DNA from 3 places in the Paenibacillus sp. F411 genome. Region 2 is predicted to be linked to each of the others. Evidence: predicted binding sites of a transcription regulator. Region 2 holds the regulator's gene; each other region holds the start of a gene.
The links. Region 2 encodes Rex, which represses fermentation and respiration genes when NADH is low (regulators of the CRP and FNR family bind a similar motif). Its sites were predicted from a motif close to TTGTGAAATATTTCACAA; they were not measured.

Region 1 (3,995 bases), on a different contig from region 2:
GGCGAAGGCATCCAGCTGCTCACGCAGTGTGAGGACGGCTGGCCGCATTGTGCAATGATCGGTGCCGGGGAGATAATCGCCCTGCAGGAGGACGTGCTGCGGCTGGCGCTTTGGCCGGGAACGATGACGACCGGGAATGTGATACGGACGGGTAAAGCGACGATCGTACTGGTTCACGGGGCAAAAATGTATTACATCCGCCTCGTCCTTGTGCATCTGGCGACGCTGGCTTCCGCCCGGCATCCGCGAGAGCGCTTCGAGGCCAGGATGGAGGCTATCCGGGAGGACCAGGCTCCTTACGCCGATATTGTATGTGGCGTAACCTACCGGCTGAAGCAGCCGGAGGAGGTGCTGGCCCGCTGGAGAGAAACGCTGGAGGAGCTAAGGCAATGAGGGAAGGGGCGGCAGACGCCGCCTTTTTTAGGAGAACAAGTTATATTTCAGGCAATATTTGCATAAGATAAGTTTATAAATTGCTCACGGAATTACGCTTCACCTTGCCAACACACGTTAGGTGTGATAATATAGGTATCACTAGAGCGACCTGAAATCACACATTGTAGAGGGTTGTTATATGATGAATAACCTTGTACAATATGTGAATTTTTTTATTCGTTAACGAAGTAAAAAAGGTCATGTAAATCTTTAAAGGAGGTACACTACTATGCAAACAGGAACTGTTAAATGGTTTAATGCAGAGAAAGGCTTCGGCTTTATCGAAGTTGAAGGCGGTAACGATGTATTCGTTCACTTCAGCGCGATTCAAGGCGACGGCTTCAAAACGTTGGACGAAGGTCAACGCGTAGAATTCAACATCGTTGAAGGAAACCGCGGACCACAAGCTGAAAACGTGGTAAAGCTGTAATAATGTAACAACGCCTGCCCTTAATGTGTGACATTAAGGGCAGCTTTGTTTTCAGGTTCTGGTGAGCTGTACAACCAGGATGAAAGCCAATATTCGCAAGACGGGACAAGGAGGCGTACTCATGTATTCGCGCAAGAATGCGATGGAAGCTGTGCCGGAGGAAATGACCGAGGTGTGGTCCTGTACTAAGGATGATTGCAAGGGATGGATCCGGGATGACTTTGCTTTTGAGACAGAGCCGGTATGTCAGCTCTGCCAGTCTCCGATGGAGAAGGAAAGCAGGATGCTGCCCTTACTCGTCAATACGAATAAGAAGCAAAAATCACTTGGCAAAGGGATTCTGATTGATCGGAAATAGCGGCTAGGGCCACGAAAGCGGCGCAGATACGGTCGGTATCTTTTCGAAAATGTACGACTCCCGCATCGTCTGACGAACGCAAGACCGTTACAAAATAGACGGCAGCGGTTAGTTATTACATGATCCCCTATTTTAGGGGTTATGTATAAAAACATGCGGAAAATCGCATAAATTCCAAAGGAGGAACCGTATTTTGAATACGCAAAATGAGGTGCTGAAACGCAACATCGACAACATGATTCTGCAGGACAACCAGGAAGGCCTGAATGGGCAGGAGAAGTTTATCATGCAGAAGCTGATGCGGGAGAAGTATCAGATGGAGCATGAGAATAAGCTGGAAAACAGTGAGAACGAAAACGACGACAAGTAGGCTTGGCTAAAGCGGGCCCGCTTCGGGTGCGTAATGACTGTTTCATATAAAAGGCGTGAGCCGGAGACGGAGGTCTGCGGTTCGCGCCTTTTTTTGATGCAGCAATCCTGGATCGGCAGCATAACCTGATCTTTCCTGAATTGTGAACTATATCACAGTTTAGATGGGAGAATTTAGGTATACTGTGACTAGGAGTCAGTCGTTGAGAATCAGATAATGGGAATGAAGCTAAAGGATGTGGCACCATGGAAACTCAATCACTTTATGAAGTGGAGAAGCTGGCCCTCAAGAAAATGAGGCTGTTTCAGCAAAGTCCGCTTCGTTATTTGGCGCGCTCGGCGTTAGCCAGTATGTTTATCGGCTTCGGGGTCATTGTGGCCTTCCGAACAGGCAGTTATTTTTACGCGGTGGACTCTCCGGCCATGTACCCTATGGCTGCGCTGACGTTTGGGGCCGCTATTATTCTCATCGCCTTCGGGGGCGGGGATCTGTTTACAGGAAATGCATTCTATTACACCTACGGTGCGCTGCGGCGAAAGCTCCGCTGGGTCGATACCATCAAGCTGTGGGTGGCCAGCTACTTCGGCAATATTGTCGGCGCGGCCGTATTTGCACTGCTGATCTATCTCACAGGATTATTTCATGCTCCTGAGGTGAATGGATTTCTGCTGTCTGTTGTCGATAAAAAGATGCATGCGCCGTGGACAGAGCTCTTTTTCCGGGGAATCCTGTGTAACTGGCTTGTCTGTCTGGCCTTTTTCATCCCGATGGGGATGAAGTCTGACGGGCCCAAGCTGTTTGCGATGATGCTGTTCGTATTCTGCTTCTTCATCTCCGGCTATGAGCACAGCATCGCAAATATGTGTACCTTCGCCATTGCGCTTGTCGTGGATCATCCCGACACCATCTCGCTCTCTGGAGCCGTCTACAATCTGGTGCCGGTGACGCTCGGGAACCTGATTGGCGGCAGTGTGTTTATGGCCTTTATGTACCACTATGTGAACAAGCCGGATCTGGATCAGAATCAGAACCAGGCGCGTTAACGAGGGAGCGGCCTGCGGTGCAGGCCGTCTTTAAATTGTCCTGCAAAAAAACCGGATGCCGCGCATTCAAGCCGCGAGGCATCCGGTTCTTATCTACCACATCTATATCCAATTAAGCCGGGGTTACAGGCTTCAGGTTCATTTCCATCTTGCGTGTAATTTCCTTCTGCCATTTCAGATCACCGAGCTGAATGGCTAGATTCAACAGATCCAGGTAATCGTCTACCTGCAGGTTCGTACGCCGAGGGTGCTCTCTCATAGGGGATCCGGTTCTCCTTTATGTTTGGAATTCATACCGATCAGCGTGGAAGATCTTGATGCTCACTGACTCGGTAATGATAATCATTATCAGGTATGTTTATCTTTATTATAAAGGGTTCCGGGGTAATTGCAAGGGCTTTTCTGCAAATTTTGGCGACAACATCTTGATCAGACAAGCTTTTGTCTTCGTATGTGTCCTTATCCGGCTCCCCTATGAGGAGCGCTCTTTATTTGATACAATAGAAGCTAATTGTATAACGATTTTTGAGGAGGCTAACGTATGAATATTCATGAAGCGATCCGAACTCGCCGCAGTATCGGCAAGGTGCAGGATACACCGATTTCGCAGGACAAGATCGAGCAGATTCTGGAGGCAGGAACCTGGGCCCCGACGCATAGACATACAGAGCCTTGGCGGTTCTTCGTCATGACCGGCGGTGGACGTGACCTGCTGGGCCATGTTATGGCTGACATTTCCGAAGCCAGTGCTCAAGACAAAAGTGAAGAGGAGCTGGCTGCAGCCCGCGAAGCAGCGATCGGCCGAGCCTACCGGGCTCCACTGGTGATTGGTGTTGCTGTCGCGCCAGCCGATGATCCTAAAGTGATTGAACTGGAGGAATACGGGGCTGCGTTCGCTGCGATTCAGAACATGCTGCTTGAAATCCATGGCCTGGGTCTTGGCGCGGTATGGAGAACCGGTGATTTCTGCTACAAGCCACAGGTGAACGAAGCCTTTGGCTTGGGAGAACAGGATAAAATGCTAGGCTTCCTTTACATCGGAGAGCCGGACATGACGCCGAAGGAAGGCCGCCGCGAGAGCGCTGCATCCAAGACGACCTTTATTGACCAGTCAACACGCCGTCTGGAGTCCTAATCGTTCCTTCCTAACGGGTCCTAATCGGTCGAAACCCTGTCTAAAATCCTACCAAATCGCTGAAAATGTTGGTATAATAGACCTATATTTGTCGAAATAAGGCCAGTCCCCGGCTAAACGACATGAACGTACATAGGAGGCTATTGTAGTGAATTTTCAGAAGTGGGATATAGGCGGTAAACTGATCTTTATTGCAGCCTGTGCAGCATTTGTATCTTTATTTT
Region 2 (3,995 bases):
TCAGCTCCCGCTGGTCAATGACGCTTTTACCTTCCTTCTGGATCTGGGACACCAAATCCCGAAGATCGGTTTCTGGCTGTAAATCGAGTTTCAAAGTGACCGTATTGCGTTTAATATCTATCTGAGAGTCATTGACTCCCTCATATTGTGACAGGACTTGAGCAATAGGATTCTGAAGAGCATAGTGACGGTACAGAAACCAGCCTCCAAAAAGCACGGAAGCCGAAACGACAACTGACAGCAAGATGGGAAATATGCGGAGCTTCAAGGTCAGTTCATCCTCTCTACATAAAGTGTACATAGGAAAGTATATCATTATAGCATTTACGACATAGTAGTTTTGAATACAAATAAGAGTATATCACATTATATATACGATTTCATTTACAACTGTGAAAATATTGAAAACAATTTGTTGTAAGCGCATTCATAGTATTGCACACCAATAAACACGCTGCCTCTGCATGAAAGGCGCGTGTTTATTCATGCTTATGGATTCGGTAATATAATATCTTCTCCGATCGGTTCACCATCGGCGAATCGAAAGAAACGGTAGCCTGTCTTGCCTTCATCACGGAAATGAAGCTGCCAGACATATTCATTCTCGTACATTCCGGGAACGAGACGCAGCATTGAGACTTCCGGAAACTGGCTGGAAATCAGGGAGGACATCTGCTTCTCACTCATGCCATCCTTCAAAGACTCTGCATGCACAAAGTCCCCTCCTGCAGGCACCCCGTCCTTCGTGAATTTCACCCATACCATAATGTTCTCACCCTTGGTGTCCAGCCCGGAAGCAACCCAGTAATTACTGTTCTCATCCCACACGGAGCGGTAGGTTTTCTCGACCTTGCCAAGTCCGCCATATTGCCTTGCAGCCTGAACGGCTGCCCGCTCTTTCTCCCAGGAGCGGGACATGACATCATTGTAGTAGATTTGAACAAAGAGCAGAACAAGCAATATGGCAGATAAGGTGAATAAGATACGTTTCGTTTTGGTTTTCAATTCAGTCCCCTCGCTCCCGCCATTATTGGGTCAAGAGAGCCTCGAAGGCTAGCTGTGCTTCCCTGCGGATTTTCTCTTCATCCAGGGTCAGGCAAGCTCCATTCTTCACGAGCTGTCTGCCATCCACCCATACATGCTTTACATCCTTCGCCGAGGCAGAATAAACGGCATGAGAGATAAAGTCACTGTATGGCAGAAAATGCGGCTGATCCGTGTCCAGTGCAATGAAATCTGCTTTCATGCCTGCCTTCAGACGTCCCACCTGGTTCAGGAACAAGGAATCCGCTCCATATTCGGTGCCCATTCGCAGCGCCTCTGCAGCAGGAACAGCAGTAGGATCTCCACTGACGCCCTTGTGAATCAGAGCAGCGAGTCGAATTTCTTCAAACATATCCAGGTTGTTGTTGCTCGCCGGACCGTCTGTACCGAGAGATACCTTCACTCCCGCTTTCAGGAGCTCCGGTACACGGGCAATGCCGCTCGCCAGCTTCAGATTACTACCGGGATTATGAGAGACGCCGACCTGATGCGCGGCTAGAATGCTGATCTCCTCATCGGTAAGATGTACGCCGTGGGCAATCAGGCTAGGCCGGGAGAACATGCCCAGCTTCAGGAGATGCTCCACCGGCCGGACACCGTAATCCTTCACATTTTGCTCTACTTCATTGCGGGTCTCACTCATATGGGTATGCATCGGCAGATCCATATCGATGGAAGCCTGTACAAATTTCTCAATATATTCCGGCGGGCAGGTATACGGGGCATGTGGAGAAATCATCGTTGTAATTCGTCCATCCGCTTTTCCATGCCAGGATTTGGCGAAGTCAACCGCCTCGTTCAGCTTTCTCTGTTGTTCTTCCGGTGAGCACAGGCCGATCACCCCGCGTGTCAACACCGCCCGCATTCCGGATTGCTTCGTCACAGCCGCCACTTGATCCATATGATCATACATATCCAGGAAGGTCGTTGTGCCGCCCTTCAGCATCTCAAGAACGGAAAGAGAGGTACCCCAATAGACGTCTTGGGCCGTAAACTTCCCTTCCATTGGCCACATTTTCTCCTGCAGCCATACCTGGAGCGCCAGATCATCACCATAACCTCGCAGCAACGACATCGCTGTATGTCCATGAGTATTAATCAATCCCGGTAAAAACAGCAAATGGCTGCCGTCCATGACCTCGGTTGCCTCATCGATTTGCGGCTCCTCTTCCCCGATATACGTAATGATATCGTCCTCGATGAGCATGTATCCCGAAATGACAGTCTTTCCTTCCTCCATCACGGCAAAGGTGCCGTTCTTAATGACCTGCTTCCGCGGTGTCATTGTTCATCTCCTCCTTCCCATTATCCAAATAGTAAGCCAGGCTTTGCAAATCTGTCGTAAAATCAGCCGTATGAATACGGATGTGAGATGGAGCCTTCAGAATGACCGGCGCGAAATTCAATATGGCCTCAATTCCAGCTGCAACCAGCATATCCGCAACATTTTGCGCCTCAATGTCCGGGACGGTGATAATGCCGATCCGAATGCTCAGCTTCTGAATCGTATCACTCAGCTCCTCCATCGGCAGCACGGTCAGGTTATTGATGCGTGTCCCCACCTTAGCGGTATGAGCGTCAAAGACCGCTACGATTTTCATATTATCCTTCAGAAAGGCATTATAGTTGGATAATGCATGTCCCAGATTTCCTGCACCGACAAGCACCACGTTAATTTGCTGATCCAGCTTCAGAATCTGGCGAATCTTCTCAATCAGATAAATGACGTCATACCCGATGCCCTTTCTCCCAAAATCCCCGAAATACGCAAGGTCCTTGCGAATCTGGGCAGGATTTAGATCCAGCCTCTGTCCCAGCTCCTGCGAGGAGACGGTGGCAACCTCTCTCTTATGCAGCTCATTCAAATAACGCAGATAGACAGGCAGTCTGCGAACCACAGCTTCCGAAATTTTATCCGATTTCATGCTTGCTCCCCCTATAGATTAAACTCAAGGCCGAACACTTTAAGTCTCTAACACTGGAACACTAACACACCTTATTCATGAATCAGGCTGAAGCCATTCCTCAATCCGAGATACCATCTGATCAGATCGCATATGCTCCATTTTCGGTCCGGGTAAAGAGTACAGAAAATACTTGCCGTAATAAGATTCAATAATTCTTGTATCATAAACAATGACGATGCCGCGGTCATTTGCAGTTCGGACGAGGCGGCCGAACCCTTGCTTGAAGCGGATGACTGCTTGCGGGACAGACAGCTTCATAAACGGATTCTTCTTCTGCTGCTGCAGCAGCTCACTCTTCGCTTCAACCAGCGGGTGGCTTGGCGGCTGAAAGGGAAGCCGGACAATGGCCAGGCAGGTAAGGGCCTCTCCTGGAATATCAACACCTTCCCAGAAGGAGCTCGTGCCCAGAAGAACCGAGGGACCGCTATCTTGAAACCGCCGGATCAGCTTGCTTCGACTCACGCCGTCCATCCCCTGTCCCAGCACGTGAATATCACGGGACTGCAGCAGCTCCTTTAACGGTTCATAGACTTGTCTCAGCATTTTGTAGGAAGTGAACAGCACCATCATTCGGCCCTGGGTCGCCACGGCCGCGTCAGCCAGCGACTGCACCAGGCTGCTGAGAAATTTGGGATCTCCCACCGTTCCCTTCACGCTCGGGAAGTCCCGGGGGACAATGAGCAGCGCCTGCTCCCGGTACTGAAACGGAGAAGGCAGCTGCACGGTGTCCAGACGGCTCTGTTCCGAGGCCTCCTGCAGCCCCAGGTTGTCAATCATATATTGAAATGATTTATCGACAGACAGGGTCGCAGAGGTGAGAATCACACTTTGCTTCTTATCAAAGAATAATGCCTTCAGCTGCTGCGATACGTCAATCGGGACAGCATAAAGCTGAAGTGACTTGCTGCGATAGCTGCTGTTGGCCTCCATCCAGTATACCGTTTCCTCGTGAGTCAGGCTCATAAAAAAGCGCAGCTCCTCCCG
Region 3 (3,995 bases), 220 kb from region 2:
CAGTGGGAAGAAGGTCACGTTAAACGAGATAATAATGAACCAGAAAGCGGTTTTGCCTTTACGCTCGTTCAAGCGGAAGCCGAACACTTTCGGGAACCAGTAGTGGAAGCCGGCGATGACGGCAAACACGGTACCCGGGATGAGCACATAGTGGAAATGCGCCACCAGGAACATCGTATTATGATACTGGTAGTCGGCACTGGCCATAGCCAGCATAACGCCGGTTACCCCGCCGATCGTAAAGATCGGAATGAAGGCCAGGGAATACAGCATAGGTGTCGTAAACTGGATTCGCCCTCGATGGAGCGTAAAGAGCCAGTTGAATATTTTTACCCCGGTCGGTACAGCAATCGCCATCGTGGTGATGGAGAAGAAGCCGTTGACCATAGCACCTTGACCCATCGTGTAGAAATGGTGAGCCCATACGATAAAGGACAGGGCAGAGATGACGAGCATACTGAGTACCATGGAGGTGTAGCCGTACAGATTTTTTCTGGCAAAGGTCGAGATGATCTCACTGAAAATCCCGAATGCCGGCAGTACGACAATGTAAACCTCAGGGTGTCCCCATACCCAGAACAGGTTGGCCCAGAGCATATCCATGCCGCCGTTCTGCATCGTAAAGAATTGGGTGCCGAACTGACGGTCCAGCATCATCAGCAGCAATGCAATCGTCAGGACAGGGAAGGCGAAGATGATGATCACGCTTGTGATCAGAACCGACCAGGTGAACATCGGCATCTTCATCAGCGTCATGCCCGGTGCACGCATCTTGAGGATGGTGACAATAAAGTTCACACCGGTCATCAAAGTACCAATCCCTGAAATCTGGATGGATAACGAGTAATAGTTGTTCCCCACATGCGGGCTCAGCTCAGGTCCGGCGAGCGGGAAGTATGCCGACCAGCCGGCATCCGGAGAGCCCCCGATCACAAACGAGATGTTAAAGAGCATCGCTCCGGCGAAGAAGAGCCAGAAGCTGATCGCATTCAGCCGAGGGAAAGCAACGTCGCGCGCCCCGATCTGGAGCGGGATGATAACGTTCATCAGGCCGAAAATAAATGGCATCGCCATAAACAGGATCATAATAACCCCGTGAGTTGTAAAAATCTCATTGTAGTGCTGTCCGTCCAGGAACTTCATATCCGGCATGGACGTTTGCGCCCGCATCATAATCGCATCGACGCCGCCGCGGAACAGCATGATGAGTGCAGCCAAAATGTACATGACCCCGATTTTTTTATGATCAACGGTTGTCAGCCATTCTTTCCACAGGTATCCCCATTTCTTGAAGTAGGTCAAGCCTACTACAATGGCCAGGGAAACGAGAACGATACTAACCATGGCGCCATAGATTAATGGTTCACCGGTAACGAAAAATTCGTCCCATTTCATAAGGGCTTATCTCCTTTCAGGATGTACAGGGGAGAGGGGCAATAAACGCAAATCTACGCCGTCTGCCTCAGCCTCATCAGTCCCTAGTGACCTTCGTGGTTGTTGTGAGTAGAATCTTCATTAGAAGTGTCCGGCTCGACATTGGGCTCGCCATCGAACTCCACTTCCTCTTCAGAGGTTGCTGGCTCCGGGAACTTCTGCTTCTTATCCTGATGATCTGTATGACCATTGGAATGGTGGCCATCCTCCGGCGGAGGACTGAATTCGAGATGCGTGCTGGAGAAGGACATTCTGCCAACATGAGGGGTCACCAGAAGGTCATCAAACTGCTCCTCGGTCAGATCCTTCTCATTCGCCTTCACGTCTTCTACCCACTCTTCAAATTCAGCAGCAGGCATCGCCAGCGCTTCAAAGTCCATGTGGGCGAAGCCTTCACCACTAAAGTTTGCGTTCTTACCCATATATGAGCCCGGAACGTCTGCTACCATGTTAATCTTCGTAACCATGTCACTCATGGCATATTTCTGACCGGCAAGCTGTGGAATCCACAAGCTCGTAATCGGACCGTAAGAATACATGCGGAACTCGATAGCACGGTTGGTCGGGAGGTTCACATAATTGACAGTCTCAATGCCTTGTTCCGGATAGCTGAAATGCCATTTCCAGTTGGAGGTGGAAGCGTAGATAACCAGCGGCTCCTGATCTTCATAGCCCTCCGGCACGTTCTCAACAGCTATGGTTGATTTGACTGTCACTACGGAAAGGATGATTACAATAATGATCGGAATAATCGTCCATGTAATCTCCAGCAGCTTGCTGCCCTCATCGTGCGGCGGCTCGTAGCCTTCATTGGATTTTCTAGCGCGGTATTTGACCAGCATATAGATGTAAAGAACGTATACCACAGCCAGAATGCCGACCATCATGAAGATAGAAAATATGATTGTATCGGACAGGGTCCTTGCAGCCGGACCTTTCGGATCCAAGACGGTCAATGAACTACAGCCCGATAAAAGCAAGGTTATACTCATCAACAATGCAAATAACGGCCCTCGTTTTTTCATGGTGTACCCCTTTCTGACATATTAAATCTCACATTCGCTTGTCACTTCATAATCCTATAGTAATGACTATTTTCATTCGTTGCAAAACCCATTACATTGTATATTTAACATTTTATGGTTTAACTTTGACGAACACCGTAACGTTTTGTGATCAAATTGTTTCAAAAAGACCCTCAAGAAGAGCAAAACCCTGTCGTTATGCGGTTTTTAGTGAGTTCAAACTTTGTTCAAATATTCACGAGTGTTCCCAGATTCGTCACAAATCACCGCCTTCAAATACGCTGTAGTGCCTGGTGGGTAAGGGTTATTTGCCCAAAATAGCCTTGAATAAATCAGTTTGATCCTAAAGCAAATAAGATATGTAGTCCACTGTGCAGGGCTGAAAGCACATCTCAGCGAAGCTGAGTAAAAAGCTCACATGCGTTATTTAAAGCATTCACCTTCTTTTGAATCGAAAGAGGAAGTATCGGGGTCTTTGCAACGCTCAGAATTAGTTAGCGTACACTATAAATGTTGCCCATGAGAAAAATCGTTGACAAACCGCAATAATCACGTTATTTTGTTATCAAGCATATATTTTGCCCGAGGGAAATTTAATTGTTTCATCCCACACAATAATGAATAATATGGTTAAGGGGGAAATTTGAAGATGTTGTCTCAAATGAAGAAGGTTTGGATTCCTGCAATGCTCATTCTGGTGCTGGCTTTGGCTGGCTGTGCCGGCTCAAATGAGAAAAACGGCAGTACGGCTGAAGGCAAAATCAACATTGTTACCACGATCGCTCAAATTGCAGAGCCGGTTTCTGTCATCGGCGGTGACAAGGTGCAGGTGTCCAGTCTTATGGGTCCTGGTGTTGATCCTCATCTTTACAACGCTACTCAAGGTGACATCAGCAAACTCGACCAAGCAGATATTGTGTTTTACAGCGGGCTGCATTTAGAAGGAAATATGACGGAAGTATTTGAGCAGATTGGCAAATCCAGACCTGTAGTTGCGATTAGTGAATCTGTATCCGAGGATCAGCTTCTGACCGATGATACAGGCGCTATTGACCCTCATGTCTGGTTCGACCTCGAGTTATGGGAGGTTTCATTAACGGCAGCGGTCGAGGAGATGAAGACATTTGCTCCGGAGCATGCAGAGGAATTTGAGAACAATAAGCTGAAATATTTCGAAGAACTGCAGGCGCTCAAGCAGGAAGCTCAGGAGAAGCTGGCTTCAATCCCCGAGAATCATCGCGTGATCGTAACGGCACATGATGCGTTCGGCTATTTCGGCAGAGCCTATGATATGGAGGTTGTTGGACTCCAGGGACTGAGCACGGAGGATGAGATCAGCGTATCGGATATTGATCAGACGATTGATATTTTAATGCAGCATCAGGTTCCTGCCGTATTTGTAGAAAGCAGCATTAATTCCAAGTCCGTTGAAGCGGTAGTGGAGGGAGCGTCCAGTAAAGGGCTGGATGTAAAGCTGGGCGGTGAGCTGTTCTCTGATGCGATGGGCGATGAGGGAACCGCAGAAGGAACCTACCT

Region 1: JJQ72_RS10080 (formate/nitrite transporter family protein) is a predicted target of Rex. The motif match lies at 1,734-1,751, and genes of this name have one in related genera.
Region 3: qoxA (cytochrome aa3 quinol oxidase subunit II) is a predicted target of Rex. The motif match lies at 2,683-2,700, and genes of this name have one in related genera.

What each region holds. Positions count from the first base shown of each region.
Region 1 covers NZ_JAGFIP010000008.1:5,601-9,595, reverse strand. Annotated here, with positions in the region: gene JJQ72_RS10100 (pyridoxamine 5'-phosphate oxidase family protein) at 1-393, shown strand, start outside; gene cspD (cold-shock protein CspD) at 665-865, shown strand; gene JJQ72_RS10090 (cold-shock protein) at 987-1,223, shown strand; gene JJQ72_RS10085 (hypothetical protein) at 1,417-1,593, shown strand; gene JJQ72_RS10080 (formate/nitrite transporter family protein) at 1,839-2,636, shown strand; gene JJQ72_RS10075 (hypothetical protein) at 2,749-2,895, opposite strand; gene JJQ72_RS10070 (nitroreductase family protein) at 3,178-3,771, shown strand; gene JJQ72_RS10065 (hypothetical protein) at 3,920-3,995, shown strand, end outside.
Region 2 covers NZ_JAGFIP010000002.1:338,296-342,290, forward strand. Annotated here, with positions in the region: gene JJQ72_RS03985 (cation transporter) at 1-268, opposite strand, end outside; gene JJQ72_RS03990 (cell wall elongation regulator TseB-like domain-containing protein) at 490-1,005, opposite strand; gene JJQ72_RS03995 (amidohydrolase) at 1,028-2,329, opposite strand; gene JJQ72_RS04000 (redox-sensing transcriptional repressor Rex) at 2,304-2,969, opposite strand; gene dinG (ATP-dependent DNA helicase DinG) at 3,045-3,995, opposite strand, start outside.
Region 3 covers NZ_JAGFIP010000002.1:113,625-117,619, reverse strand. Annotated here, with positions in the region: gene qoxB (cytochrome aa3 quinol oxidase subunit I) at 1-1,395, opposite strand, end outside; gene qoxA (cytochrome aa3 quinol oxidase subunit II) at 1,479-2,459, opposite strand; gene JJQ72_RS02935 (metal ABC transporter solute-binding protein, Zn/Mn family) at 3,109-3,995, shown strand, end outside.